2 regions of the Antribacter sp. NEAU-D49 genome follow, and region 1 is predicted to be linked to the other one. Evidence: predicted binding sites of a transcription regulator. Region 1 holds the regulator's gene; the other holds the start of a gene.
The links. Region 1 encodes HspR, which represses chaperone genes until heat shock. Its sites were predicted from a motif close to AAGTTGAGTCNNNNNGACTCAACTT; they were not measured.
Positions count from the first base shown of each region.

Region 2: clpB (ATP-dependent chaperone ClpB) is a predicted target of HspR. The motif match lies at 6,218-6,242, and genes of this name have one in related genera.

Region 1 covers NZ_JBXTSN010000026.1:61,135-75,524, forward strand. The annotation lists gene AC060K_RS17975 (DUF4097 family beta strand repeat-containing protein) at 1-228, shown strand, start outside; gene AC060K_RS17980 (cold-shock protein) at 460-1,389, shown strand; gene dnaK (molecular chaperone DnaK) at 1,558-3,426, shown strand; gene grpE (nucleotide exchange factor GrpE) at 3,423-4,061, shown strand; gene AC060K_RS17995 (DnaJ C-terminal domain-containing protein) at 4,171-5,187, shown strand; gene AC060K_RS18000 (heat shock protein transcriptional repressor HspR) at 5,191-5,637, shown strand; gene AC060K_RS18005 (DUF1540 domain-containing protein) at 5,773-6,081, shown strand; gene AC060K_RS18010 (nucleotidyl cyclase domain-containing protein) at 6,127-6,894, opposite strand; gene AC060K_RS18015 (sigma-70 family RNA polymerase sigma factor) at 7,100-11,008, shown strand; gene upp (uracil phosphoribosyltransferase) at 11,009-11,644, opposite strand; gene AC060K_RS18025 (nucleoside deaminase) at 11,772-12,224, shown strand; gene AC060K_RS18030 (transglutaminase domain-containing protein) at 12,294-13,304, shown strand; gene AC060K_RS18035 (Sir2 family NAD-dependent protein deacetylase) at 13,322-14,131, opposite strand; gene AC060K_RS18040 (family 43 glycosylhydrolase) at 14,298-14,390, shown strand, end outside.
Region 2 covers NZ_JBXTSN010000001.1:302,671-317,323, reverse strand. The annotation lists gene AC060K_RS01440 (ArsR/SmtB family transcription factor) at 1-203, opposite strand, end outside; gene AC060K_RS01435 (septum formation family protein) at 352-1,851, shown strand; gene AC060K_RS01430 (family 43 glycosylhydrolase) at 2,025-3,473, shown strand; gene clpB (ATP-dependent chaperone ClpB) at 3,556-6,171, opposite strand; gene AC060K_RS01420 (metallophosphoesterase family protein) at 6,297-7,058, shown strand; gene AC060K_RS01415 (LppM family (lipo)protein) at 7,055-7,960, shown strand; gene AC060K_RS01410 (alpha/beta hydrolase) at 7,977-8,975, shown strand; gene AC060K_RS01405 (SCO7613 C-terminal domain-containing membrane protein) at 9,086-13,672, opposite strand; gene AC060K_RS01400 (AlkA N-terminal domain-containing protein) at 13,812-14,653, shown strand, end outside.

The DNA.
Region 1 (14,390 bases):
GGCATCCGCGTCGACCGTGTCGACTCCGGCGCGGTCACGCTGACGACGTCCTACGGGAGCGTCGAGGTCGGCGTCCCCGAGGGCACCGCCGCCTGGCTCGACGTCACCTCCGAGCGTGGCACCGTCCGCAACCAGCTGACTCCCGCCGCGGGTCCCGTCGACGACGAGGCCACCGCCGAGATCCACGCCAGCACCGGGTGGGGCGACGTCATCGTCCGCAGGCCCTGACCCTCACGCCCTGAAGAGCTCCCGCCGGGTGCCAGCAGGGGCAGGATCCGCTCGCGGTAGGTGATGCGCCGGTGCGGCGCCAGGTGGTGGAAGCACCCGGAGTCGTAGACGACGTCGAACGGCCCGGCCGGCAGGGGGTCGCGCAGCTCCCGATCCGCATCGGACGAGTGTAGGTCCTCGCTGTCGGGAGAGAATGGGCGAAAGCAATGTCTGCGATACGAGGAGTCCGAAGTGCCCCAGGGAACTGTCCGATGGTTCGACGCCGACCGAGGGTTCGGCTTCATCGACCTCGGGAACGAGGCAGAGGACCTGTTCGTCCATGCGTCCGAGATCGTCGGCGACGATGGTCCGAAGTTTCTCCGCGAGGGGCAGGCCGTCGAGTTCGAGGTGGGCGAGGGTGACCGTGGCCCGCAGGCGCGCCGCGTCCGTGTCACGGGCGACCGGGCCGCGGACGCGCCCCTGGGCGTGCTCGGCACCGTCAACTGGTACGAGCCGACCAAGGGATACGGCTTCGTCACGCCCGACAGCGGTCGCGGCGAGGTCTTCGTGCACAGCTCGGCCATCGTCGGGGGCGGTGTGATCTCGGAGGGGCAGCGGGTGGCGTTCCTCGTCGTCGAGGGGGAGCGGGGGCCGCAGGCCGACCACCTGCTGCCGCTCGGGGCGCAGGCCGCACCGCCGGCCTCCGACGGGGCGGACGGCACGGTGTCCTGGTGGGACGACACCAAGGGCTTCGGGTTCATCGCTCCCGACTCGGGCAGCGACGACGTCTTCGTCCACGTCAGCGGGCTCGGCCGAGGGCTGACCGAGCTCTCCGAGGGTGCGCGCGTGACGTACGACGTCGTCGAGGGTGACAAGGGGCCGAACGCCCGCAACGTGCAGCTCGTGCGCGGCTCCGGGAGTGTGCGCGGTGCCGCGGACCGCGGCCGGCCGGGCCGTTCCGCGGCCTCCGACGGGCCTGTGCGCGGAGGCGAAGGCACCGTCGCGCGCTACGACGCCGACCGCGGATTCGGCTTCATCACCCCTGATGCCGGGGGCGTGGACCTGTTCGTGCACGTGTCGGTGGTGCGGGGTGCCGAGGTCCTGGAGGAGGGCGACCGGGTCCGCTTCAAGGTGCGTCAGAGCGACCGCGGGCCTCAGGCCGACAGCGTCGAGCTGCTGTGAGGCCCCGGCAGAGGTGAGCGAGGCCGGCGCCGGGTGGCGGGAACTCGTGCTGCCGGTGTGACGTTGAGTGGAGTGGGCTCAACTTTGGCCCCGCGGGCTTGCGTCCGCGGGCGCCGCGACCTAAGTTGAGTGAAGAAGACTCAACCTGTCGTACGGAGGCAGAGAACCATGGCACGAGCAGTCGGCATCGACCTCGGCACCACCAACTCGGTGGTCGCCGTCCTGGAGGGCGGCGAGCCCACCGTCATCGCCAACGCGGAGGGCTCGCGGACCACCCCGTCGGTGGTCGCGTTCTCCAAGACCGGCGAGGTCCTGGTGGGCGAGGTCGCCAAGCGTCAGGCGGTCACCAACGTCGACCGCACCATCTCCTCGGTCAAGCGCCACATGGGCACGGACTGGAACACGGAGATCGACGACAAGAAGTACACCCCGCAGGAGATCTCCGCCCGGATCCTGGGCAAGCTCAAGCGTGACGCGGAGGAGTACCTGGGCGAGCCGGTCACCGACGCGGTGATCACGGTCCCGGCGTACTTCAACGACGCCGAGCGTCAGGCCACCAAGGACGCCGGGCAGATCGCCGGTCTCAACGTCCTCCGCATCGTCAACGAGCCCACGGCCGCCGCCCTGGCGTACGGCCTGGACAAGGGCAAGGAGGACGAGCTCATCCTCGTCTTCGACCTGGGTGGCGGCACGTTCGACGTCTCGCTGCTCGAGGTGGGCAAGGACGAGGACAACTTCTCGACCATCCAGGTGCGCGCCACCTCGGGTGACAACCGCCTCGGTGGTGACGACTGGGACAACCGCGTCGTCGAGTACCTCATCAAGCAGGTGAAGAACTCGTCCGGCGTGGACCTCTCCAAGGACAAGATCGCGCTGCAGCGTCTGCGCGAGGCCGCGGAGCAGGCCAAGAAGGAGCTCTCGTCCGCGACGAGCACCAGCATCTCGATGCAGTACCTGTCGATGAGCGAGAACGGCCCCATCCACCTGGACGAGAAGCTCACCCGGGCTCAGTTCCAGCAGATGACCCAGGACCTGCTCGACCGCACCAAGGCGCCGTTCCACAACGTCATCCGTGACGCGGGCATCTCGGTGTCTGACATCGACCACGTGGTGCTCGTGGGCGGTTCCACCCGTATGCCCGCCGTGACCGAGGTCGTCAAGGAGCTCACGGGTGGCCGGGAGCCCAACAAGGGCGTGAACCCGGACGAGGTCGTCGCGGTGGGCGCGGCGCTCCAGGCCGGCGTCATCAAGGGCGACCGCAAGGACGTCCTCCTGATCGACGTCACCCCCCTCTCGCTCGGCATCGAGACCAAGGGCGGCGTGATGACCAAGCTCATCGAGCGCAACACCGCCATCCCGACCAAGCGCAGCGAGATTTTCTCCACGGCGGAGGACAACCAGCCGTCCGTGGCGATCCAGGTCTTCCAGGGTGAGCGCGAGTTCACGCGCGACAACAAGCCGCTGGGCACCTTCGAGCTGACCGGCATCGCCCCGGCTCCCCGAGGCATGCCCCAGATCGAGGTCACCTTCGACATCGACGCGAACGGCATCGTCCACGTGTCGGCGAAGGACCGCGGCACGGGCAAGGAGCAGTCGATGACCATCACGGGTGGCTCCGCCATCCCGAAGGAGGACATCGACCGCATGATCAAGGACGCCGAGGCGCACGCGGCGGAGGACAAGAAGCGTCGCGAGGAGGCGGAGACCCGCAACCAGGCCGAGGCGTTCGCGTACTCCATGGAGAAGCAGATCGCGGACAACCGCGACAAGCTCCCGGCTGACGTGGTCACCGAGGTCGAGGCCGACATCGCGGGCGTGAAGTCCGCGCTCGAGGGCGAGGACGCCGACGCTGTGAAGACCGCGTACGAGAAGCTCGGCGCGTCGTCGCAGAAGATCGGCCAGGCGCTCTACGCCTCGGCGGATGCCCAGCCGGAGGCTGCCGCAGCGGGCGGCCCCACGGCCAGCGCCCAGTCGGCGCCCTCGGACGAGGACGTCGTGGATGCCGAGATCGTCGACGACGAGGACGACCGCAAGTGACGGACAACAACCCGCAGGGAACCCCCGAGCCTGAGGGCTCGGAGGACCGTCCCTTCCACTTCATCGACAAGCGCAAGGTGAACCCTGAGACGGGCGCGCCGGCTGCGTCGGAGTCCGGCGCGCAGTCCGGCACCCCGGACGAGGGTTCCGGCGACCCGCTCGACGCGCTCGACTTCGAGCCGTCGGCCGAGGCGGGCGGCGACGCCGCCCTGCTCGCGGCCAAGGCCGAGGCGGCGGAGCACCTCGACGCGCTGCAGCGTGAGCGGGCGACCTTCGTGAACTACCGCAACCGCGCCCTCCGCGACCAGGAGGCCGCGCGCGACCGGGGTGTCCAGGACGTCCTGGTGGCGTTGCTCCCCGCGCTCGACGATGTCGAGCGGGCTCGCCAGGCTGCGGAGCTGAGCGGCCCCATGGCGGCGATCGCGGAGAAGCTGGACCAGGCGCTCGCCAAGTTCGGCGTGGAGCGGTTCGGCCAGGTAGGTGAGGAGTTCGACCCCACGGTGCACGACGCGCTCATGCACTCCACCGAGGAGGGTGCCACGGCTACCACCGTGAACCTGGTGGTGGAGCCGGGGTACCGGATCGGCGAGAAGGTGGTCCGGGCGGCGCGCGTCGGCGTCGTCGGCCCCGAGTAGCACCTGAGGACCGCGTCGCAGGTCCGGCCTCGAGCAGGCCGGATCCGCGGCGCGGTCCTATCGCGGGATCTCCCGCACACGTTGTCAGCACTGCAGGAGAGGAGGCGTCGTGACCGGGCAGGACTGGATGGAGAAGGACTTCTACGCCGTTCTCGGCGTCGCCAAGGACGCCGACGACGCGACGATCAAGAAGGCGTACCGCAAGCTCGCGCGGCAGCACCACCCGGACCAGAACCAGGGGGACGACGCCGCGGAGTCGAGGTTCAAGGCCATCGGGGAGGCGTACGCCGTCCTCTCCGACCCGGAGCAGCGGCGCCAGTACGACGCGGTCCGTGCGATGGCGGGTGGCGCCCGGTTCTCCGCCGGTCCCGGCGGGGCGGGCGGTACGGCCGGCTTCGAGGACATCTTCGGCTCCATGTTCGGAGGCGGAGCGCCGGGCGGGCCGCGGGTCCGGTACTCACAGACCGGCCCCGGGGCTGCCGGTGCGGGCGGGTTCGAGGACCTCCTCGGCGCGATGTTCGGCGGCGCGGGCCGTCCGCAGGCCGGCTACGGCCCGGGTACAGGCTTCACGGCGCCGCAGAAGGGTGCCGACGTGGTCGCGGAGACCACGTTGCCCTTCCGCGCGGCGGTCGAGGGTTCGACCGTCGAGCTGGTGGTCGATGGTCGCAAGGTCACCACCCGGGTCCCCGCCGGGATCAACGACGGCAAGAAGCTACGCATCCCTGGCAAGGGGCGCCCCGGCCAGGGTGGCGGGCCCGCCGGTGATCTCGTGGTCACCGTGCACGTGGCACCGCACCCCGTCTACTCGCTCGACGGTGTCAACCTGCGCATGACGCTCCCGGTGACGTTCGCGGAGGCCGCCCTCGGCACCACGGTCGAGGTGCCCACGCTGATCGGCGAGAAGGTGCGCCTCAAGGTGCCGGCGGGCACGCCGTCCGGCAGGGTCCTCCGGCTGAAGGGCCGGGGTGTCGCCGCCGCTCGCGAGACCGGCGACCTGCTCGTGACGATCCAGGTGGCCGTGCCGCAGAAGCTCAGCCGCAAGGCACGCGAGGCGCTCGAGACGTTCGCGGCGGAGAGCGACGGCCAGGACGTGCGGGCAGACCTCGCCCAGCGCGCAGCGGAGTGACCGATGATCACCGACGACTCGCCGGTGCTGACGGTCTCGCAGGCCGCCCAGCTCGCGGGCATGCACCCGCAGACCCTCCGGCAGTACGACAGGCTGGGCATCGTCACGCCTCGGCGCACCGTGGGCCGGGGGCGCCGCTACTCGCGGCGTGACGTCGCGCGCCTGCTGCAGGTGCAGCGGCTCGCGCAGGTGGAGGGCATCAACCTCGCGGGGATCAAACGGATCCTGGACCTCGAGGAGCATGTCTCGGTCCTGGAGCACCGGCTGGAGGAGCTGCTCGCGCAGGCCCAGCAGTCGGGCCGGGTCTTTGCCGCAGCCACCAGCGGAGACGTGATCGTCGTGCCGCGTGGCCGCCGGGTGCGGCGTACCGAGGTGCGGATCGACGTCGACCACCGCACCGAGGCGGCGGGCGCCCTGGTCCTGTGGCGGCCCTCTCCGCCGCACAGCTGAATTTCGGCAGGTAATTCTTTCGTTATTCGGCACCGCCTTTACCTGAATTGAGGTAAGGCATTCCTTGCTGTACGAGAACGCGTCCCAGGAATATCGTGGTGGTGTTCCGCAAGGATCGACAGCAAGGAGTGAACCATGAGTGCGCTGATGGAGATGCCCGAGGTCGCCGAGTGCTCGGTCGACGGTTGCGGGTACAACCACGACCACGGATGCCACGCCGGAGCCGTCACGATCGCCGGCCACGTGGGTGACGCCAGCTGCGCCACCTTCATCCCCCTCACGACGAAGGGCGGCCTCGAGAAGGTCATCGCCCACGTGGGCGCGTGCCAGCGGGGCGAGTGCGTGCACAACAGCTCGCTCGAGTGCGGCGCCCCCGCCATCCGCGTCGGCGCAGGACCGGACAGCGCGGACCACGCGGACTGCCTCACGTTCGCGCCGCGCTGACCGCAGCAGGCCCGCACAGCAGCGGCCCACGGGCCGCCCGAAGACTCAGCGCCCCAGCTGGTCCAGCAGCATCAGGGCGTCGTCGTGCGAGTCGGGCAGGCGCTCCACCCAGACCCGGGTGGGGCGCCTGAGCTCTGCGGTGAGCCCGAGCACCTCCGCGTTCTTCTCGACGACGCGGCGCAACGACTGACCGAGCTGCGCGGTCGCAGGCCCTCGCTCGCACAGCACGACGAAGGTGGCGTCGCCGACCGCCGCCATGGGGTGGCCGTCGCCGAAGACCTGCTGCAGGGTGCGCCCGATCGCCGCCGACCGCGCGGACCGTTGCCAGCTGTCCAGGCTCTCCAGGCCCACGTCGAGGACGAGGAGGCAGTGGGTCGAGGTGACGTCCGAGCCGTTCCTCGACGCCACGCCGTAGGTCTCGCGCAGCCGCTCACCGAGGTACTCGTTGGTGGGCAGGCCCGTCGCCGGGTCGTGGCACATCACCTGGAACGGCACGCGCTCGTGCTCCTCGACCCAACCGATCGCCACCGCGCGGATCGCCGTCGCGTCCACCGGGATGCCCACCGTCGTGTAGAGGCAGGCCACGTCGTCCATCGCCTCGGCGATGCCGACCCCCACGCCGGCACGGGCGGATCCGAGCCGCTCGCCTGCGGGCGCCACGGAGCGTCCGTCCGTCAATGCTTCCGCGAACGCGTCGACGGCTGCGTGATACCAGTCGCCCGGCCGCAGCCAGACGCTGGCGAGACTCGCTGCTCGCCAGCGCTCGCGCAGGTCGCTGATGCACGGCTCCGTGCCCTGCTGCGGCTTGCTCATGATGAGAGGACTCCCACGGGAGTACATCATGACGCAGGTTCGGGCAGAGTGGGCCGCAGTTCACCCGATCTCATCCGCTGGATTCACCCTCTACCAATGCTCTGGGCGCCGCCTATAGTCAGGGGCTAGAGTCTGAGTGCCCGGATTACCGGGTCCACCCGCCATCACCGGTCGTCGCCATGGTCGGCGAGGTAGCGAGGAAGACGTGGCAGAAGTCGACAGCGGTGCGGGGGATTCTCCCAGCGACGCAGAGCTCATCCTGAGGGTCCGAGACGGGGACCGGCAGGCTTTTGGCGCGCTCTACAGCCGTCACGTCATGGCGACAAAGCAGGTCGCCCGCTGTCTCGTCGCGCCGTCCGACGTCGAGGAGGTCGTGGCCGACGCCTTCGAGAGCACGTTCCAGACTCTCCTCCGCGGCAAGGGCCCCGACCTCAACTTCCGCGGCTACATCCTCACGGTCGTGCGCAACACGGCCACGTCGCTCGCCCGCGGCGTGCGACGCACCCGTCCCACGGCCGACGACGAGCTGGAGCACGCGCTCGGCCGTCTCGCGTCCGACGAGGATGCCGCCCTGGCGGGCTTCGAGCGCACGGTCGTCTTCCGCGCGTACCTCAAGCTGCCCGAGCGGTACCGCATGGTGCTCCACTACGCGCTCGTCGAGGAGCACCGGCCGGCACAGATCGCCCCGCTGCTCGGTCTGTCCCCCAACGGCGTCTCCGCCCTCCTCTACCGTGCCAAGGAGGCGCTGCGGGCCGGCTACCTGCAGCAGCACCTGTCGCACGCGCCGTCGGCGGCCTGCCGCGAGGTCAACAGCTCCCTCGGGGAGTACGTCCGGGACAGCCTCTCGAAGCGTGAGAATGCCAAGGTGGACGACCACCTCACGGGCTGCGGCACGTGCAGCGCCCTCGTGCTCGAGCTGCACGACGTGGCCCACGGCATGAAGTGCGTCGTCGCGCCGCTGATGCTCGGGGTCGCGGGCCTGGGTCTCGTGGGCGTCGCCCTCCCCATCGGCGGGACGGGCACGGCACTCCTGGTGAAGGCCGGCTCCGCCGCGGCAGTCGCCAAGGCGGGGACGACGACGGCGCTCACCTCCGCGGGGTCCGTCACCTCCGGGAGCGCGGTAGGGACCGGGGCGGTCACGACCGGCGCCGGCGCCGTCGGTGCCGGCGCGGGCACTGTGACCACCACCACCGTGAGCAGCACCGCCGGTGCGACGGTCGCCGGAGGGTCGGTCGGCGCCGGTGCCGCCACCGCGGCGACGACGGCCGCCACCACCGCAGCGACGACCGCCGCAGCGACCACCGGAACCGTCGCCGGTGTTGCCGCGGGCGCCACGGGCGCCCTCACGTCGACCGGCCTGGCCGCGGGCGCCATCACGGCGGCGACGGTCGGTGTCGCGGCCGTGCTCCAGGTGCTCGCCCCGATGGCCCAGGCCGAGCGGTTCAGCCTGGGGCTCTCGATGGGAAGCTCCCTGGTGGCCGTCGAGCCGCGCACGGACGAGCTCGTCGAGGTCCCGGAGATCCTGGACCCCCTGTCAGCCACGAACCTGCTCGTCCCCGTGCCTGTCCCCGAACCGGCCGACCTCGACGTCACGCTCGCCGACTCCGCTGCGAAGCTCCAGGCTCGGGTGCCCCAGGACATCGTCCTCACCCTCGCCAACTCCGGTGGCAGCGACGCGCCCGAGACGTTCGTCCGGCTGACCCTCCCGGAGGGTCTGACGGCGCGGTCCGCCGGGGCGCCGTTCGGTGCGGGCGTCGGCTCACCCGCCGGGACCGCCGCCGCCGGTGGTGCCACCGAGGAGGCCGCAGTCACGGTCGCCGCCGACGGTGTCACCGGCGACCCGGCCGGTGACGTCCCGGGCGACGTGGGCAGCGACGTCGGGGTCATGGGCCCGCCGGTCACCGCCCACCCGTTCGCGTGCGTCCCGGAGGACGACGGCGCGCCGGGTACCACGGTGCTCTGCGACCTCGGTACCGTCGCGGCCGGCACGGCCCGGCGGGTCGTGGTCGGCGTGGAGGCCAGGTCTGGCGGCGTCTACCCGATCTCCGCGGAGGTGTGGGCCGCAGGCCTGAAGCCCGCCGGAGTGAGCTTCGCTGCGGCCCAGGTGGCCTCGTACGGAGCCGAGCTCGCTGCCCACGTGGGGCGGGCCCAGATCGCGAACCCCGGGTCGAGCGTGCTCGACGTGGAGATCGGCAACACCGGCGACCAGACGGCGCCCGCGGGCTGGTCCGTGGTCGTCACCCTGCCCGCCGGCGTGGCTCCCGCTGCGTCCCAGTCCGCCCTGTCGTGCGTGAGCGACGCGGCGACGGCCGCCAACGACTGGCGCTGCTCGCCCCTGTCCCGCAAGGACGGTTCGGCGGGTGCCCTGGTCAAGGACGAGCGACGACGGCTGCCCCTCGCCGTGGTCGCCGACGGGACGGCGCCCCGCACAGCGTCGGGCACCGTGGCCGTCGTGCCCGTGCTGCCGGGCTCCGCCAAGGTGCTCCAGGCGTCCAGCACGATGAACGTGGCGCAGTCGTGGGACGGGGCGGTCCAGGGCGCTGGGCACGTCGAGACGCTGTGCCTCGCCACGGGCGGGGTCGCTACGGCGCAGTCCGCCGTGACGGGCACGTACACCAACCACACCGTCCAGACCGTCGCGGTGACGCTCGAGGCCGGAGGGGCCGCCGTCGCCTCAGCCTCCGCCGTGGGGCCGGGCGAGCAGGTGACGCTCCAGGTGCCCGACGGGCTCCGCGTGCCTGCCGGACCTGCCAGCTATGTGCTCTCCTCCGTCGTGGACGGGCGCACCCACACCACGCGGGTCCCGGCCGGTTCGCACGCCGCACGTGACTGCTACGAGCCCGCCTGGGACGTCGACGCCGTGGCGGCGCCCGTCAACGTGAACGGTTCGGTCGGTGTCCGCGGTGACCTCACCAACCGCACCGACGAGCCGCTGCAGGTCACCATGGTCGTCCCGTCGGGCGGGGCGACGCTCGAGTCGGGCCAGCTGACCGTCGACCCGGGTGCGACGGTGTCCCTGCAGGTGGTCACGGGGGCCACGCAGGTGGACGCCGGGCAGGCGGCCTTCCGGCTCTCGCGCTGGACCGCGGACTCCGACGGTGACCTGCCCACGCACCTCCTGACGGCCGCTGCGACGCCGGTGGCCGACTATGCCGCGGCGACGCTCGCGCCCGCGGCTGGTGCCGCCGAGCGCGTCGGCGAGTGCACGTACGACCCGGAGCGAGACACGTCCCTCCGCACCTTCGCCGTGCCCGTCGACAACACGGGCTCCACCCTGCCGGTGCAGTTCTCGGCCGGTGGCGAGACGCTCCTGGTCCCGGCGGGCGAGAAGGCCACCCTCACGCTCACCGTGCCGTGGGGTACCGACCAGGTGGACGTCACGGCGGACGGCAGGACCCTCAGCACCGCGGACGTGACCTTCCGGTCCTGCGCTCGGGTGGAGTGGCCGGAGTCGTCGCTGACCGTCACGCCGCTGGTCGAGTGCACCGACGGCACCGGCCGGATCGTGGCGGACGTGCACAACACCGGCGCGACCGCGTGGAACGGCCGGATGTACCGCACGTCGCGGTGGTCGACGGGCAGCACGGTCGAGATCCCCGCGGGCGGCGCCGCACGGCTCACGCTGGGCGACGATCTCGCCCCGGCGGGACGTGTGACCGTGCGCCTGAGCCGTGAGCTCGAGGGGCGGGTCCACGCCGTGGAACGCCGCTTCTCGGTCGACCCCGTGGTGTGCCCGCCGCCCGTGCCGCCGACGCCTGAGCCCGTCACCCCGGACCCGGCGCAGACGACCGGGGGCGCCACAGGACAGGGCGGCCAGGCACAAGGGCCCGCCACGCCGGCCACGACGCAGGGCCCGGCCGGCCAGCAGACAACCACGGGCCAGCAGACAACGACGGGCCAGCAGGGCGCCACTCAGCAGGCCACGGCCGAGCAGGCCGCGGGCGGCCGGAGCGAGGAGGCGCAGGCGGACCGGTCCGCCCGGGCCTCCGCGGAGTGCACCGCCGCAGCGGTGGCAGCGCCGTGGGCCTTCCCCGGCCGGTCCGGCGGGTGGACCACCGGCCAGGACCTCTGGTCCTGGGCCGCGGCGGTCTGCCAGACCAAGCCCCAGGGGTAGCTAGACCAGCCCGTAGAGACGGTCGCCGGCGTCGCCCAGCCCGGGCACAATGTAGGCCTTCTCGTTGAGCCGCTCGTCCACGGCCGCGACGACGACCTGCACGTCCACCCGGTCACCCACGGCGCCCTCGAGGAGCTCGAGGCCCTCCGGGGCGGCGAGCAGGCACACGGCGGTCACCTCGCGGGCGCCCCGCTCGAAGACGTAGTCGATGGCCGCCACGAGAGTGCCTCCCGTCGCGAGCATGGGGTCGAGCAGGAACACGTGCCTGCCCGTCAGGTCGTCGGGCAGGCGGTTCGCGTACGTGACGGCCTGGAAGGTCTCCTCGTCGCGCTGCAGCCCCAGGAAACCCACCTCGGCGGTGGGCAGCAGGCGGGTCATGCCGTCGAGCATGCCCAGGCCCGCGCGGAGGATCGGCACCACGAGCGGCGGCGGTGACGAGAGCCGCACCCCCGTCGTGGTCGTGACCGGGGTCCGCACCTCGTGGGGCTCGACGGCGATCTCGCGCGTGGCCTCGTAGGCGAGCAGGGTCACCAGCTCGTCCACGAGCAGGCGGAACGTCGGCGAGGGGGTGGTCTCGTCGCGGAGGACGGTGAGCTTGTGGGCCACCAGCGGGTGGTCGACGACGTTCAGGCGCATGATCTCCACGCTACCGGCTCTCGCCCGCCGAGAGCCGTCCGGAGGCCGCGTCGCTATGGTGATCTGCGTGACCGCACCTTCCGGCAGAGCCACCCGATTCCCGGGCGACACCGTGGCCGAACGCGCCATGACGTGGGCAGACGCGATGGGGCTGGCGCTCGACGAGGCCCGGGGAGCGCTCGGCACGGGTGACGTGCCGGTGGGCGCGGTGGTGCTCGACCGCGAGGGCCGTGTCGTCGGTTCCGGGCGGAACGAGCGCGAGGCCACAGGCGACCCGACCGCGCACGCGGAGGTGCTGGCGCTGCGCGCCGCGGCGCGCGAGACGGGGGAGTGGCGGCTCGAGGGCTGCACGCTCGTGGTCACCCTCGAGCCCTGTGCCATGTGTGCGGGCGCACTGCTCCTCGCCCGCGTGGCGAGGCTGGTCGTGGGCGCGTGGGACCCCAAGGCCGGGGCGACCGGCTCCGTCTGGGACCTCGTGCGCGACCGTCGCGCGCTCCACGAGGTCGAGGTGGTGGGCGGGGTCCGCGAGGCGGAGTGCGGCGCCCTGCTCCGGGAGTTCTTCGAGGCACGCCGGGGCTGACCGAATGCTGGTGTGCAGGTGAACCGTTTTTTGCTAGCGTCTCGTCACCGCCCAGGAAAGGACGATGACGTGCCTGCACCTACCCTTGCCGACTACGCCAGCCAGAGCACCTATTCGGACCCCGGTCCCCATGCCGACCTCGTCGCGGAGGTGCCTGCCGACCCGGCGTCGCTGCGCGCGGTGGCGTGCGACGCCGTCGTCCACTACCGCTCGGGGGCGACCCTCACCGCGGAGCAGGGCGAGGACATCGACCGGCGGTGGCTGGAGTCGATCCTCGGCGCGGCTGTCCAGCGGTCGGGCGCCCTGACGGGGTCGCGCTCCGCGGAGCAGGTGGTCGCAGGCTGCTGCCGGGACCACACCCTGCTGACCATCGGCACGTTCCGGGCGCACAAGGTACCTGCCCGGTCACGCGTGGGCTTCGCCGGCTACTTCGACCCCGGCTTCCACGCCGACCACGTGATCGCGGAGTTCTGGGACGGCGACCGCTGGCGCCGATTCGACCCGGAGCTGGGCCCGGACGACCCGTGGGGCTTCGACCCCGCGGACATCCCCGCCGGCCCGGACGCCCCGTTCCTGACTGCGGCCGAGGTGTGGCTCGCCATCCGTTCGGGCGCGGCGGATCCGGAGACGTTCGGGGTGGCCGGGAACCTGCCCGGGCTTCGCGGGAAGGACTTCGTCCGCGACTACGTGCTCCGCGAGGTGGCGCACCGGCACCGGGACGAGCTGCTGCTCTGGGACTTCTGGGGGCCGATGCTGGGCCTCGAAGGCGTACCGGACCCCCTGAGCGGCACGGTCCGGGAGGAGGCGGAGCGGACCGGGGCCGACCTGAGCGGCTTCCCCGGTACGGAGATCACGTCGGCGGAGTACGACGCGATCGCCGACGAGCTGGCGCACCTCCTCGTCGCGGCGGACGCCGGCGACGACGTGGCGGCGCAGGAGCTGGGCGAGCTCTACTTCGCGGACGCGCGCCTGCGGCCGGGCGAGCGGGTCCTCACCCTGTCGCCGTCGGGCCGTTCCGGTGTGACCGACCTGGCGACGCGGTCGACGGGCTGGCGGAGCAGCCCGGCGGTCTTCGGCTGAGAGCCCCGGGATCGCCGTCAGAGCCGCTCGGCGAGCTCTGTCAGGACGTCGCTGGTGCCGCCGTCGACCTTGACGGTCGCGTGGACGTCACCGCGGGTGAGGCCGCGGTTGACGATCACCACCGGCTTGCCGTCGGCGGCGGCCCGGCGCACGAACCGGAGCCCGCTCATCACGGTGAGCGAGGACCCGGCCACGAGGAGTGCGTCGGCCTCGTCGACCATGGCGAACGCCCGCTCCACCCGTTCGCGCGGCACGTTCTCGCCGAAGTACACGATCTCCGGCTTGAGCACGCCGCCGCAGAACTCGCAGGGGGCGGGGCGAAAGTGCGAGGTGGTCTCGATGACGGCGTCGGCGTCGGGCGCGATCTCGATGTCGGCGACGTCGCCGACCGACTCGAGGAAGCCGGGGTTCAGCGCGTCCAGCCGGGTCGCCAGGTGGGCGCGGGAGACCACCCGGCCGCACTGGAGACAGACCACGCGGTCGTACCGTCCGTGCAGGTCGATGACGGTGCGTGACCCGGCATCCTCGTGCAGCAGGTCCACGTTCTGCGTGATGATGCCGGCGAGGAGACCGCGCTCCTCGAGCCGGACGAGGGCACGGTGGCCCGCGTTGGGCTCCGTGCGGCGCACGTGCTGCCAGCCCACGTGGTTGCGCGCCCAGTAGTGGCGGCGGAAGGCCTCGTCCTGCACGAACTGCTGGTACGTCATGGGGTTGCGCGGCGGCGAGTCGGGGCCGCGGTAGTCCGGGATGCCCGAGTCGGTGGAGATCCCCGCGCCGGTCAGCGCCGTGATCCTCAGCCCTGTCAGCACGCGCACGGCGTCGTCCACGGTGGTGAGGGCGACCTCGACCGGCTCGGGTCGCCAGGTGGACGGACGCGAGGTGGGCTGCACCCGTCGAGCCTACGACGAACCCCTTGACGACCCGATGTACAACGATGGAAACTAGTCCGCGGCGCTCGTGTGAGCGCTAACAGCGCCTCAACGAGGAGGTTTCATGCAGGCATCCCGTAGGTTCCCCTGGCGCCGCGGAGTCCAGGCAGCGCTGACGCTGCTGGTCGCCGCGGCCGTCACGTTCTCCCAGCTCGCC
Region 2 (14,653 bases), on a different contig from region 1:
CCGCGCGGCGCAGCGAGCCTCAGGAACGCCACCGAGCGCGGCGTCAGCCCTGCGACGGCTGCCGACCGCCAGCGCCCGAAGACGACCTCGCCCGCCGGCCGGTTCACGAGGTGGGCGGCAAGCAGCGTCTCCCACATCCGGTCGGGGCCGGAGGCGACCCGGACGCGAGCAAGGTCCGCAGGAGCGAGGTGGATCCGGAGCATATGGTCCCCGTTCACGAGCCAGTCACGCGCCGGCGTCGGCCGACGTGTGACCAGTCAACGGTGCACCGCTTTCCAGACGCTTTCAGTTCCCCACGCACCAGGTCGCGGAGGGTTCGGCGGTCCCGCGGAGGATCGGTAGGTTGGCCCCATGACGACGACGCCGGACACGCCCCACGCCGCCGAGCCCGAGGACTCGGGGGTGGCGGCCGCCCGGACCTCGGACCGCGAGGCGACAGCGGAGCAGGTCGCGGGCGCGGCAGAGACGGACGCGGCGGAGACGGCGCCGGGGACGGAGACGGACGCAGGGGAGACGGAGGCGAAGCCGGTCGACGGCACGCTCCCCGACGAGGCGGCGACCGACGAGGCGACGCCGGGTGACACGCCGACCGACGAGGCGACGACCGGTGACACGCCGTCCGACGAGGCGACGCCGGGTGACACGCCGTCCGACGAGGCGACGACCGCCCAGGCGACAACCGCCGAGGGCGACGCGGAGGACGGGCCGGAGACCGGCGGCGACGAGGCGTCCGACGAGGCGTCCGAGGACGCCGTGCGCGACCTGGCGCTCTTTGCTCTGACCGTCGCGCACGAGGGTGCCCCCAAGGGCCCGGTGACAGTGACCCCGAGCACGGAGCCGGCCGAAGCGGACGCCGAAGCGGACTCAGACGCCGAGCAGACCACCGACGCGACCGCAGCGACGGAGGCCGAGCCGGCGCCCGCCGTCACCGAGACCGCGGCGCCGGCTCCCTCGGAGGTCGCGACCGAGGACGAGCCCGCCCTCTTCGCCCCGCCCACCCAGCACGCGGCCGTACCGCGCCCACCGGCCGAGCAGGCCCAGGTTCCGCCGCCCGCCGACCCGACCGAGGTGCTGCCTCCAGCCGCGGGCCCCACCGAGGTGCTGCCTGCGATCCGGCAGCCCGGCTCGCCCGCCGACGCGACGGAGGTGCTGCCGCCCTTCCCGTTCCCGGCCACGGCGCAGCGCCAGAGCGGCCAGGCACCGCGCCATCCCGCGCCGCGGCGTCCTTCCTCGGCCATCCCGCTCGGACCGGTGCCGGTGCAGGGAGGCGCCCAGGGCGGCGTCGGGCAGCAGGCGCACGACTACGCGCCGGAGGCGGCGTACGCGGGATGGGAGCCCGCCGCACCGCCGGACCCCGCGGCCCGACGCCGGAGGCTGGCGCTCGCCGGGAGTGTGGCCGGTGCCGTGGTGCTCCTGGCGCTGGGGGCCGTCGCAGTGGTCAACGCCGTGGACCCTGGGGACTGGTCGTACCTGGAGGGTGACGTCGCGTCGGCTCAGGAGGCTGACGCCGTCCAGCTGGTGCTCGGCACCTGCGTGGAGCAGCTCCCGCCGGACGGCGACGTCGGTGAGGTGACCGTGGTGCCGTGCGCGGAGGAGCACTCGGCGCAGGTGGTGGGCCGCACGGACTTCGCGCCCGAGGCGATCTGGCCCGGCGAGGACGCCGCACGCCAGCGCGTCTCGCAGGTGTGCGGACCCGAGCAGCTGGGCGAGGCCGCCCGCGCCGCGGAGTCGTCGGCGTCGCTGACGTACGTGGTGTGGACGCCGAGCGAGGCGTCCTGGGCCGACGGCGACCGCGTGGGCCTGTGCCTGGCGTCGAGCGACTCGCCCACGGTCGGCTCGCTGCTCGAGTAGCCCGGGCCAGCGCAGCACCGGCCGAGTCGTTGACGGGACTTACCCGGGGCTTGAGCTGATCTTGACGACACCGCGCACACCCGCGAGAATTGCGATGTTAGCGCTCACATTGCGGGGTCATCGTGGACCGCCGGGGGACGTGCGGGGCGCAGCACCAGACAAAGGAGTCACGCGTGAACCTGCCCACCCAACTGTGGCGACGTCTCGTCGCCGGAGGCGTCACCGCGCTCGCGGCGCTCGCCCTCGCCCCCGCCGCTCCGGCGGGTGCCCAGTTCATCGACGTGCCCAACCCGCTCGTGCAGCAGCGGGCGGACACGGCGATCTACAAGCACACCGACGGCTACTACTACATGACCGCCTCGGTGCCCGACTACAAGCGCGTCGAGCTGCGCCGGTCGCAGACCCTGGCGGGGCTGGGGTCGGCGGCGACGAGCACCGCGTTCACCGCGCCCGCGAGCGGTGCCCTCGGCGGCTGGATCTGGGCACCCGACATCCAGTACTACGACGGCGCCTGGTACCTGTACTTCTCCGCCTCGCCGAGCACCGCGCGGTTCGACCAGCGCCTCTACTGGATCCGTAACACCTCGGCGAACCCGATGACCGGCACCTGGAGCGCACCGCAGCGGATGACCACCGGCTGGGAGTCGTTCCAGCTCGACCCGGCGTCCTTCACGCACAACGGCGTCCGCTACTTCGCTTGGGCGCAGGACAGCCCGAGCACGAGCTACAACAGCCACATGTACCTGGCGCGGATGACGTCGCCGACCACGATCGACACCGCCAGCACCGTCGAGATCGCCCGGCCCACCCACTCGTGGGAGATGGAGGGAGTGGCCGGCGTGGTGGAAGGCCCGTCGCCCATCGTCAAGAACGGGCGCGTCATCATCGCGTACTCGGCCTCCGCCACGGACTCCCGCTACAAGCTGGGCTACGTCTACGCGTCGGCGTCGGCGAACCTGCTCTCGGCGTCGTCCTGGACCAAGAAGTCGACCCCCGTCTTCCAGACGGCGAACGGGGTCTACGGGCCCGGGCACGGCAGCTTCACCGTCGCCGAGGACGGGACGACGGACATGCTGATCTACCACGCCCGGAACTACGCGAACCCCACACCGGACGCCCTGACGGACCCCAACCGTCACACGAGGGCCCAGCAGCTCTACTGGGACGCCAACGGATTCCCGTTCTTCGGGCAGCCGCAGGAGACCGGGTCGGGCCAGCCCGGCATCCGGGGCCGGCACAGCAACAAGTGCGTCGACGACTACGACTACAACACGGCCGACGGCGCGCTCGTCCGCCTCTACACCTGCACCACCGGGGCGGTGCAGAAGTGGGAGTTCACCTACACGGGCGGCTATTACCGCATCAAGAACGCCTACGCGAACAAGTGCCTGGACGCGTTCCAGGGGTCGACGGCACTGAACTCCGACATCGGGCTGTGGTCGTGCAACGGCGGGACCGCACAGGACTGGTCGATCGTCGACCAGGGCAGCGGCTGGTTCTCCCTGCGCAACCGCGCCAGCGGCCTGTGCCTCGACAACTACGACTGGGACACCGCGAACGGCGCCCGCCTGTCGCAGTACACCTGTAACGGGGCCCACGCCCAGCACTGGCGCCGCGGCTGACCCACGTGCGCTGTGGGTACACGTATGTCGTGGCCGGCCGTCGGAAAGGCGGCCGAACGTGTACCCACAGCGCGGTGACGGGTCAGCCGGTGAGGATGACCGGGCGCAGATCGAGGCCTTCCGCACCCTCCGGCCGGTCCACCACGACGGTGTCGCCGTCGGACACGTCTCCGGAGAGCAGCTGGCGGGCCAGCCGGTCGCCGATCTCGCGCTGCACGAGCCGGCGCAGCGGGCGGGCGCCGTACGCCGGGTCGAAGCCCTCGAGCGCCAGCCACTCGCGCGCCGCGTCCGTGACCTCGACGGTGATCCGCCGGTCCTTGAGGCGCTCCGCGAACGCGGCGACCTGCAGGTCCACGATGCGGCCCAGCTCGTCGAGCGTCAGGGCGTCGAAGAGGACCACGTCGTCGAGCCGGTTGAGGAACTCCGGCTTGAACGCCGCACGGACGGCCGTCATGACAGAGTCGCGCCGCTGGGCGTCGTCCAGCATGGGGTCCACCAGGAACTGCGAGCCCAGGTTCGACGTGAGCACCAGGATGGTGCTGCGGAAGTCGACGGTGCGGCCCTGACCGTCGGTGAGGCGGCCGTCGTCGAGGACCTGGAGCAGCAGGTCGAAGACCTCCGGGTGGGCCTTCTCGACCTCGTCCAGCAGGATCACCGAGTAGGGCCTGCGCCGCACCGCCTCCGTGAGCTGGCCGCCCTCCTCGTAACCCACGTACCCCGGGGGCGCACCGACGAGCCGCGCCACCGAGTGCTTCTCCCCGTACTCGGACATGTCGATCCGGACCATCGCACGCTCGTCGTCGAACAGGAAGTCGGCGAGCGCCTTGGCGAGCTCGGTCTTGCCGACGCCCGTAGGGCCGAGGAACAGGAACGAACCCGTGGGCCGGTCGGGATCGGCGACGCCCGCCCGGGCCCGCCGCACGGCGTCGGACACCGCGCGGACCGCGGCCCTCTGACCGATGAGCCGCTCCCCGAGGACGTCTTCCATGCGGAGGAGCTTCTCGGACTCGCCCTGCAGCAGGCGGCCTGCGGGGATGCCGGTCCAGGCCGAGACCACCTCGGCGATCTCGTCGGCGCCCACCTTGTCGGCGATCATGGGCGCCTCGGCGGGCGCGTCGCCGTCCTCACGGCTCGCCTCGGCACGCTCCGCCTCCGCGAGCTGCTTCTCGACGTCCGGGATCTCGCCGTACTGCAGCCGGGCCGCACCTTCGAGGTCTCCTTCGCGGAGCTTGCGGTCGGCCTCGGTGCGCAGCTCGTCGAGCCGCGCGCGCAGGTCGCCCACGCGGTTGTGGCCGGCTTTCTCGGCCTCCCAGCGTGCGGTGAGGGACGAGAGGGCCTCGCGCCGGTCCGCAAGATCGGCCCGCAGCCGCTCGAGCCGTTCCTTCGACGCGGCGTCGTCCGACTCGCTGAGGACCACCTCCTCCATCTCAAGGCGTGTGACGGCGCGCTGCAGCTCGTCGATCTCCACGGGCGAGGAGTCGAGCTCCATGCGAAGCCGGGACGCAGCCTCGTCCACGAGGTCGATCGCCTTGTCGGGGAGCTGGCGGCCGCTGATGTAGCGGTCGGAGAGCGCCGCGGCGGCCACGAGCGCCGAGTCGGCGATGGTCACCTTGTGGTGGGCCTCGTAGCGCTCCTTGAGCCCGCGCAGGATCGCGACGGTGTCCTCGACGGACGGCTCGCCCACGAAGACCTGCTGGAACCGGCGCTCCAGGGCGGGGTCCTTCTCGATGTGCTGCCGGTACTCGTCGAGGGTGGTAGCGCCCACGAGCCGCAGCTCGCCGCGCGCGAGCATGGGCTTGAGCATGTTGCCCGCGTCCATGGCGCCCTCGGAGCCCGCTCCCGCGCCGACGACAGTGTGGAGCTCGTCGATGAACGTGACGATCTCGCCGTCGGAGTCGGTGATCTCCTGGAGCACCGCCTTGAGGCGCTCCTCGAACTCGCCGCGGTACTTGGCGCCGGCGACCATGCTCGCCAGGTCGAGGGCGACGAGGCGCTTGCCCTTGAGGGACTCCGGCACGTCGCCCGCGACGATGCGCTGGGCGAGGCCCTCGACGACCGCCGTCTTGCCCACGCCCGGCTCGCCGATGAGGACCGGGTTGTTCTTGGTGCGGCGCGACAGGACCTGGACGACACGGCGGATCTCCGCGTCGCGGCCGATCACCGGGTCGAGCCTGCCGTCTCGCGCGCGCTGCGTGAGGTCCGTGCCGTACTGCTCGAGGGCCTTGTAGGTGCCCTCGGGGTTGGGGCTCGTGACCCGGCCGGAGCCGCGGACGGCGGGCAGCGCCGAGCGCAGCGCGTCAGCCGTGGCGCCCTCGGCCGCGAGGATCTGGGCGGCCGGCGACTGGCCTGCGGCGATGCCGATGAGCAGGTGCTCGGTCGACACGTACTCGTCGCCGAGGCTCTGCGCCTCCTTGCCCGCGAGGTCGAGGACCGTGGCCATCGCGCGGCTGGCGCTCGGCTGCGCCGTGCTGGTGCCGCTCACGCTGGGCAGGGCGACCAGGGCGGCGCGGGCCTTCTGGCCCACAGCCTGCGTGCCGGCCCCGACGGCCTCCAGCAGCCCGACGGCGACGCCGCCCTGCTGGGCGAGCAGGCTCGCGAGCAGGTGGACCGGCTCGAGCTGCGGGTTGCCGGCGGCGGACGCCGACTGGATGGCGTCTCCGATCGCCTCCTGCGACCTGGTCGTGAACTTGGTGTCCATGGCACCTCCGAAGTACTGGGTGATTCCACTGGGGGCAACCTCGCCAAAGTTGAGTCTATTCCACTCAACTTCGGGTTGGCGACCCGGCCCCGCGCGCGCCGGCGTCGCTGTGGCAGGATCCCCGCATGCCTCTGGAACGGATCGCCCTCATCTCCGACGTCCACGGCAACCTCACGGCGCTCGAGGCCGTTCTTGACGACATCGCGGCCCGCGGGATCCGCCGGGTCCTCAACCTCGGCGACTACGTCGGCAAGGGCCCGCGGGGCAGCGAGGTCACCGACCGCTGCCAGGAGGTGTGCGAGGTGAACATCCGGGGCAACTGGGACGACTTCCTCCCAGGGATGCCCGACGACGCGGAGCCCGAGATGATCTGGTGGCGCGACGAGCTGCGACCGGACCAGCACGAGTGGCTGCGCACGCTGCCCCTCAGCCACGACCTCGTCCTGAGCGGGCGCCGCGTCCGGCTGTTCCACGCGTCCGCGGCGAGCGTCCACACCCGTGTGCACTTCCACCACACACCGGAGCAGTTCGCCGGCATGTTCGCCGCCACCGACCTCACCGGGCCGGGACCGGAGCCCACGATGGTGGGCTACGGCGACATCCACGACGTCTACATCGAGGTGGACGGCGGCCGCACGCTCTTCAACGTGGGCAGCGTCGGCAACCCGCTCGACGAGCCCGTGCCCGCCTACGTGATCCTGGAGGGCGTCCCCGACTCCCCGGATCCCGCGCCGTTCGGCCTCCAGGTGGTCCGGGTCCCGTACGACGTGGATGCCGAGGTTGCCGTGGCGCACCGGCTCGGCATGCCGCAGGCCGACGTCTGGGAGGTCGAGCTCCGCACCGCCGTCTACCGCGGGCGGCAGAAGCCCGGCATGCTTGCCACGTGACCCGTACCCGCCGCAGCGCCGCAGCCGGGGTGCTCGCAGCCGCACTCACCCTGCTGCTGTCGGGCTGTATCCGGGCCGACGTCGACGTCACGCTCAACCCTGACGACACCGCCGGCTCGACGCTCGTCATCGCCGTCGAGGACGAGTTCGCGCAGAGCACGGGGCGTGACGCCAAGGACGTGCTGAAGGACGCGCTCCGCGGCAAGGGCGACCCGGAGCGGGGCGCCGAGCGCACCGAGGAGTACCGCGAGGGCGGATACACGGGCACCCGCTACGTCTACCCGGTCGCGCCGCTGGCGGCCCTGCCCGAGTCGGCGGGTCTGCCCGTGACCGTCGTGCGCGACGGGGACGACTACGTGGTCGACGCGACGGTCGACCTCACCGAGGAGGCCCTGAACATCCGCGGCGTCCGCGCCGAGGACGTGCTGACGGTGACGCTGAGCGTGACGTTCCCGGGCCCCGTGGCCGAGTCCGACGGCGCGCTGACGGGCACCACCGTCACCTGGACCCCGCCCGTCGGCGAGGTCTCCACGATCCACGCGCGAGGGTCGGCCGTGGACCCCGCCTCGATCGTGCCGACGCCGTCCCCGACCGAGGCGGGCGCCGCGCCCGGGGCGAGCGGGACGTCGTCGGGCGTGCCGGACTGGCTGGCGCCGCTGATCGCTGCGGGCGGCCTCGTGATCCTGCTGCTCGTCGGGGTGGTGGTGTGGCAGGCGCTGCGGGTGCGCCCGTCCGCGGGCGCCCCACCCCGCGGTCACGCGCCTCCGGCCGCGTCGCCCTACCCGGGCCAGTACCCTGGCGCGCACGGCCAGGAGCACACGACCCTGCAGTATCCACGGCCTCCGCACCCGCAGGGACCGCAGGACCCCCACCGGCCACCGAGCTTCCCGCCCGGCGCGTGATCGCGAGAGGACCCGCATGACCGCATGGCACGACGACGTGCTCGGCCCCGACTTCCAGGCGCGCAGCCTTCCGCTCCCGGACGCGGGGGCCGACGACGTCACGGCCACCCTGGTCCGGCACGTCGCCTCGACGACCGGCCCCGATGACGGGCCGGGCTCCGCGGCGGCTTCCGGTGCGGAGCCGGGCTCCGCCGAGGAGTCCCGCTCCGGCCGGCCCGCCGTCCTGTACGTGCACGGGTTCGTCGACTACTTCTTCCACCGGCACGTCGCCGAGGCCTTCGCGGCGCGCGGCTACCCGTTCTACGCGGTGGACCTGCGGGGATACGGCCGGTCCCTGCGCGAGGGCGGTGACCCGAACTACGTGCGCGACGTCGCTGTCCACGCGCTCGACCTGGACGCCGCGACGGCTGCGGTGCGGGCCGAGGGGCACGACCGGGTCGTGGTACTGGCGCACTCCATGGGTGGTCTTGTCGCGTCACTGTGGGCGAGCACGCGCCCTGGCAAGGTGGAGGCGCTGATCCTCAACTCGCCGTGGCTCGACCTCAACGAAGGGTGGCACCACCGGGTCGTGACCACCCGGCTGCTGCACGTGCTGGGCCCGGTCGCCCCGCGGCTCCCGCTCGGCGCGCTCGGCGAGAGCTACGGACGCGCCCTCCACGCGGAGTGGAAGTACGACCTGGCGTGGAAGCCCTATGCCGGCTTCCCCGTGCGGGCGGCGTGGCTGCACTCGATCCGGCGGGCGCACGCCCGGGTGGCGCGCGGCCTGGATGTCACATGCCCGGTGCTCGTGTGCGCCTCCGACCGGACCACGACCGGCAAGCGCTGGCACGAGGAGCTGCTCACCACCGACAGCGTCCTCGACGTGCGGCACATCCTGCAGCGGGCTCCCCGGCTCGGGAAGTCGGTGGACGTGGTCACGATCGCCGGGGGCGCCCACGACCTCGCGCTCTCGCCGGAGCCAGCGCGCCAGACGTTCCTCACGACCGCCCTGGACTGGCTCGACGCGCACGTCTGACGGGCCAGCCGTCCGCCTCGAGAACGTCATCAGGTATCGCCCGGACGCCGGTGGCGATACCTGATGACGTTCTCGGAGCAGACCTCGAGCCGGCGGGCCGGTGCGGCGCCCTACCGCAGGTCGCGCAGGTAGGCCGCAGCTCCGCCGTAGCCTGCCGTGCGGCGCTCGTCGAGCGTCGCGATGATGAGGAGCACCCCGCCGGCCGCGGCCAGCGTGAGCATCCACGGCACCGCCGAGATCTGCGTGCCCAGCTGGGTGAGGAAGACCACCAGGATCTCGATCGGCAGCACCCACACCCCCACCAGGAACGGTGCGGCGAGGCGGGCGCGGCTGCCCACGAGGACCGCCGCCAGCGCCACGCCGATCACCAGCACCGCACGCCAGGTCAGCGGGTCGGTGTAGGTGGCGAGGACCGACGGGCCCAGCAGTGCCAGGAGGCCCGGAGCCAGCAGCGCCCAGGAACCCGTGCGGCCCAGGGGCCAGGTCCCCCGCCCGCGCTGCCCGACGTCGGCCGCGACCGGGGCCGGGCTCGCGTCGCCGGCGGCCACGCGGTCCGAGGCCGCCCGGTCCGAGGCCGCCCGGTCCGAGGCCGCCGCTCGTGCCGCGAGGTATCCAGCGAGCGCCAGACCGACGCCGAGCGGGACCGAGAAGACCTCGACCCGGAGGTCGCGTGGAGACCACGCGGCGATCGCCACGGCGAGCGCACAGGCCCAGACGAACCACGGCGGAGCGCCGATCCCGCCCGGCGTCTGAGGGTCGTCGCCGGAAGCGAGCAACCGGCGCACCGTCGCCACCAGCAGGATCAGCAGTGCCACCTCGACGACCCAGAGCACGATGATGGCGCCCCAGGACTCCCGGACGTTCACGACCGCGCCCGCAGTGCCCAGCAGCAGGGCGGGGGCGAGGCCCCACCGGGCGAGGGTGCCGGCCTGACGCCCGTCGACGAGGGGCCGGGTCAGGAGCGCCGCGGTGGCGGCGAGCCCCGCCGCGGCGACCGACCAGGCGAGCCCGACGGCGAACGCCTCGCTGGTCCGCAGGATCGTGCCGCCCAGCACGAGTACCGGGCTGTCAGCCACGTGCAGGGCCTCGACGGTGCCGGCCACACCGGTCAGGGCCGCGGCGGGGAGCAGACTCAGCGTCGCGGCGCGGGTCCACCCGCCATCGACGAGGGGCCTACGGCGCAGCAGCGCTGTGACCAGCAGGAGGGCCGCGCCGGCTCCGACCAGCACGAAGGCCCGCAGCGACCCGGCGCCCTGCGCCACCAGGTGGACCACGAGGCTGGGCACGAGCGCGAGAGCGAGCCCGACCCGGGCGAGGCGCCACGAGGTGGTCGCGGCGGCGGCCGAGCGCCGGCCGGTGCCGGCAGCGGCGGACGCGTCGGTGCCCTCGGAGACGGAGCCCTCGGTCGCGACCACGAGCCTCTTCACCGCCCGGCGGGCGAGCAGCGCCCCGACCACGATCGCGCCGACCGCGGGCGGCAGGGTGTAGGCCTCGACGAGCCGCACCCCGGCGTCGGCCAGGGCCGTCCAGACGGCCGCCGTCACCAGGAGCGCGGAGAGCCAGGTGGCACGCCGGCGGTCGGGCTCGCGAGCGACCACGCCGGCGCCCGCGGCGAGGAGGAGCAGGACCGCGACGGCGATGTCGGGCCCGGCGGCAGGTCGCGCGTAGGCGAGCCCGACCGTGAGGGCACCCGTGACGACCGCGCTCCCCTCCAGCACCCACCGGAGTCGCGGGACGAGGGATGCGGTCACCCGGGCGGAGACATGCTCGGCCACCCTCGGCGCACCGCCCGCGGTGATCGCGACGAGGGTCGCGACGACGGGCAGCACCACCGGAGAGCCGCTGGTCTGCAGCAGCATCGCACCGGCGCTGACCACGCCCACCGAGGCGGTGGGCAGGACCAGGGCCGCAGCCCAGACGCGGACGGACGGGACCAGGCCCCGACGGGGCGTCAGCACCAGCACCACCTCGAGGGCCAGCATCGCCACCGCAGCGCCGGCGGACCACCAGGTGCGCTCCGACGCCACGGTGACCACACCGATGACGAACGGCACCGAGGTCACGCCCAGGACCGCCAGCCACTCGCCGGGCCGCACCCGGCCCCAGAGGGTCACCAGGAGGGCACCGAACGAGGCAGCCGCCGAGACGGTGCAGGCGATCGCGACACCGTCGAGCCCCAGCCAGCCGAGCCACTGCATGAGGACCCACAGGACGTACGCGTACGCGCCGCCGACGAGCCAGGGATGCACCGGGCGGGGGACCGACGCCCGGGCAGCCAGCAGCAGCCCGGCGACGACGACGCCGCCCACGATCCCCGTGACCCGCCACGACCAGGAGCTCACCATGGTCAAGCTCAGGGCGAGGAAGGCGCCGGCGACCGCGGCGACCCGCCAGAACCGGACCTCCTGCGCGGTCATCGCCCGCCCGCCCAGGCGGCGAGCGAGCCCCGTCGCCCGCACCAGTACTCGCAGGGTGGCCTGGACAAGGCCGACGATCCCCTGGGACCAGGGCGCGCACCGGGCGGGGTCGGCGGTCGCCGCCAGCAGGAGCGCCGCCAGGAGCGCCACCAGGATCCCCGAGGTGAGCGCGAGGAGCCTGCCGTCGAGAGCGAGGGCGACCACCAGGGTGAGCGTGGCCCACGGTGCCACCACCCGTGCGATCGCGCTCAGCGGTCCTGGCACACCGAGCCGCGCCGCGAGCAGCGTGACGACCACGAGCGTGGCGTGGCCCAGGTGGGCCCAGACCTCGACCGACCCGATCCGCGACCCGTGCTCCGCGAGCGGCCCGCCGTGCGGCGCCCACCCCGGGGTGCCCCCGAGCACGGATCCCAGGGCCTCCATCGCCAGACCGGCGTGCAGGACCAGCGCCGGCACCGCCGCCACCGCGGTGATGGACCAGGCGCCGAGGAGCAGGTCACCGGCGGCCCGTGCCCGAGGCGCCCGCACCCGCAGGACCGCGACGGAGACCGCCGCGAGCAGCAGCAGCACCGCGCCCGCGCCCAGCGGGAACCAGCCGACCGCGGGGTCACCCGGAACCGCACCGAGCAGACCTCCGCTCACCGCCCCGACGGATCCGCCCACGAAGGCCCAGGCCCGCTCGCCGGTGACACGCCACAGCAGCCCGGCCACCACCGCGGACAGTCCGAGGAACACCGCGGGGCCGCTCATACCGGGCAAGGAGCCCACCGGGCCGACCACGAACCCGAAAGCCAGCGCCAGGGCGTAGGCGAGCCCTCGGACGACGGTCAGGATCGTCCGCTCCGGGCGGAGCGCGCTGTCGACGCGAGGACCGGACGTGCGGACCAGGAGCCGCGCCGCCGCAGTCGCCAGGGCGACGAGGACGAACCCGGAGCCCATCACCCATCCGACCGTATGGTCGGCGACCAGGGCGCCCGCGACCAGGGCGGGCGTCACGGGGAGCGCCAGGACGCCTGTCGAGACCCACGACCGCACTCCGGCGGCGTGGCCCGCGGTGGCCGCGACGGTTCCGACAGCGGCCCAGGCGATCGCCGAGGCCCACTGCGGGGCGACCATGCCCACCACCTCGGCCTGGGGCGTAACGGCGACCACCACGAGCGCGGCGGGGAAGCCAGCGGCCCGCACCCAGCGGAGCACCGCGGCCTCGGGCCGCATCGGCGCGTCGAGCCGCGCACCAGCCCAGGTCGCGACGCGCCCTGCCCCATACGCCACCAGAGCCGTGCCGACGAACGCGGTGGTCCAGGTGGGCAGCGGCAGGAGGAGCGCGGACAGGCCCGCGGCGAGCAGGACCGGTACGAGCGGAGCGCCCAGCAGCGCAGCGGTGACCCAGGACCGTACCCGGAGGCGGTGGCCGAGCAGGCACAGCACGGTGACCACTACCGCGAGCAGGATCCCGCGGGCCAGCGCGGGCTCCACCCCGGACAGCAGGCCCGCCTGCAGGGCGAGCTCGACGTCCACCCAGGTGAGGACGACGGCGAGCGCCGCGACCGCCTCGCCCGACGACCGGAGCCCGGCGCGACGCATGAGGGCCGCCACCGCCAGCGCGCCGACGGTGACGCCCGTGGTGACGACGGCTCGCAGCGTCAGCTGGTCGGCGAGGGTGAAGAAGACGAAGACCACGGCGGCGACGGCCAGGAGCCCCGCGCCAGCCCCGGCGAGGATGGGCTGGAGGCCCACGGTCGAGCGGGCCGGGACCGGCGGAGCGGAGGCCGGGAAGGGAACGGCGCCCGTGCCCCGGTCGGCCGGCACGGAGCCCGGGCTACCGAGGCGGCCCGGCACGGCGGTCGCCGCGGGGTTCTGCACGGCGGCCGGTGCAGCGCCGCGCGCGCCCGCCGCCGCACCGGGACGCAACGGCGTCGGCGCGCCCACGACCGGCGCACCGGCGGGCACGGGCGGCGCACCGGCGGCGTCCGCGACCATCGCTCCCCCGAACCGGTCGGCGACGCGTGATGCCTGCTCCGCCCAGGCCCGTCCCGGGACCGACCGTGCCCAGGCTGCGGCCTCAGGCTGCTCGGCGCGGAGCCGGTCGAGAGCCACCTGCCGGCGTTCGAGAGCAGCGGCCGCCTCCTGGGACAGCCGCGCGATCTGATGCGCCTCGGGGCCGCCGAGGTCGAGCGAGCAGTGCCCGCATCGCGGCGACGGCAGCCGCGCACCGCACGCGGGGCAGTCGGCGGTGTCGGGCAGGCGGGCGAGCGCGACGTCGACCCAGGGCTCTCTCATGGCCGTCATCCTGGCCGACCCTGGAGGTCTCCTGGACGTTGTCCACAGGGCGAGTTTTGTGAAGGTCCCGGGCCGGGGGCCTGACCGTCGTGTCCGAAAGCCGCTAGCACCGCCCGCTCCGCCGGGCGAGGATGGCGGCATGGACACGCACTTCTCCGAGCGCTACCGCGCCATCGCCGCGCGCGACGAGCGCTTCGACGGCCAGTTCTTCACGGCCGTGCGGTCCACCGGCATCTACTGCCGGCCCTCCTGCCCGGCCCGCACGCCCAAGGCCGAGAACGTCACCTTCTATCTGACCAGCGCAGCCGCCCACGAGGCGGGCTTCCGCGCCTGCAAGCGCTGCCTGCCCGAGGCCGCTCCGGGCACGCCCGAGTGGAACCTGCGACGGGACCTGGCCGGCCGGGTGATGCGGCTGGTGGCCGACGGCGTCGTGGACCGGGAGGGCGTCGACGGCCTCGCCGTCCGCCTGGGCTACAGCACCCGGCACATCCACCGGCTGGTCGCGAGCGAGCTCGGCGCCGGGCCGCTGGCCCTGGCCCGCGCGCAGCGGGCGCAGACAGCCCGGGCACTGCTCGTCGGGACCGCCCTGCCCGTGGCCGACGTCGCCTTCGCGGCCGGGTTCGGCTCGATCCGGCAGTTCAACGACACGGTGGCCGAGGTGTTCGCCACCACCCCGTCGGAGCTGCGCGCGCGGGCCCGCAGGACCGCGGCCGGGGTCGGTCGCACGTCGCCCGGTCGGCCGGAACCGGCGCCGCGACAGGCGACCGACGCGGGACTCAGCGCCGACGCGTCCCCGCAGCCGGTGCGGATCGACCTCACGCTCCCGTTCAGGGAGCCGTTCGACGCGCGAGGCGTCCTGGAGTTCCTCGCCGTCCGCGCCCTCGAAGGCGTGGAGACCGCCGACCTGTCCGGCCCCGACCTGCGGTACGCGCGCACCGTCTCGCTCCCGCACGGGCCGGGCGCGTTCGAGGTGACCTACCG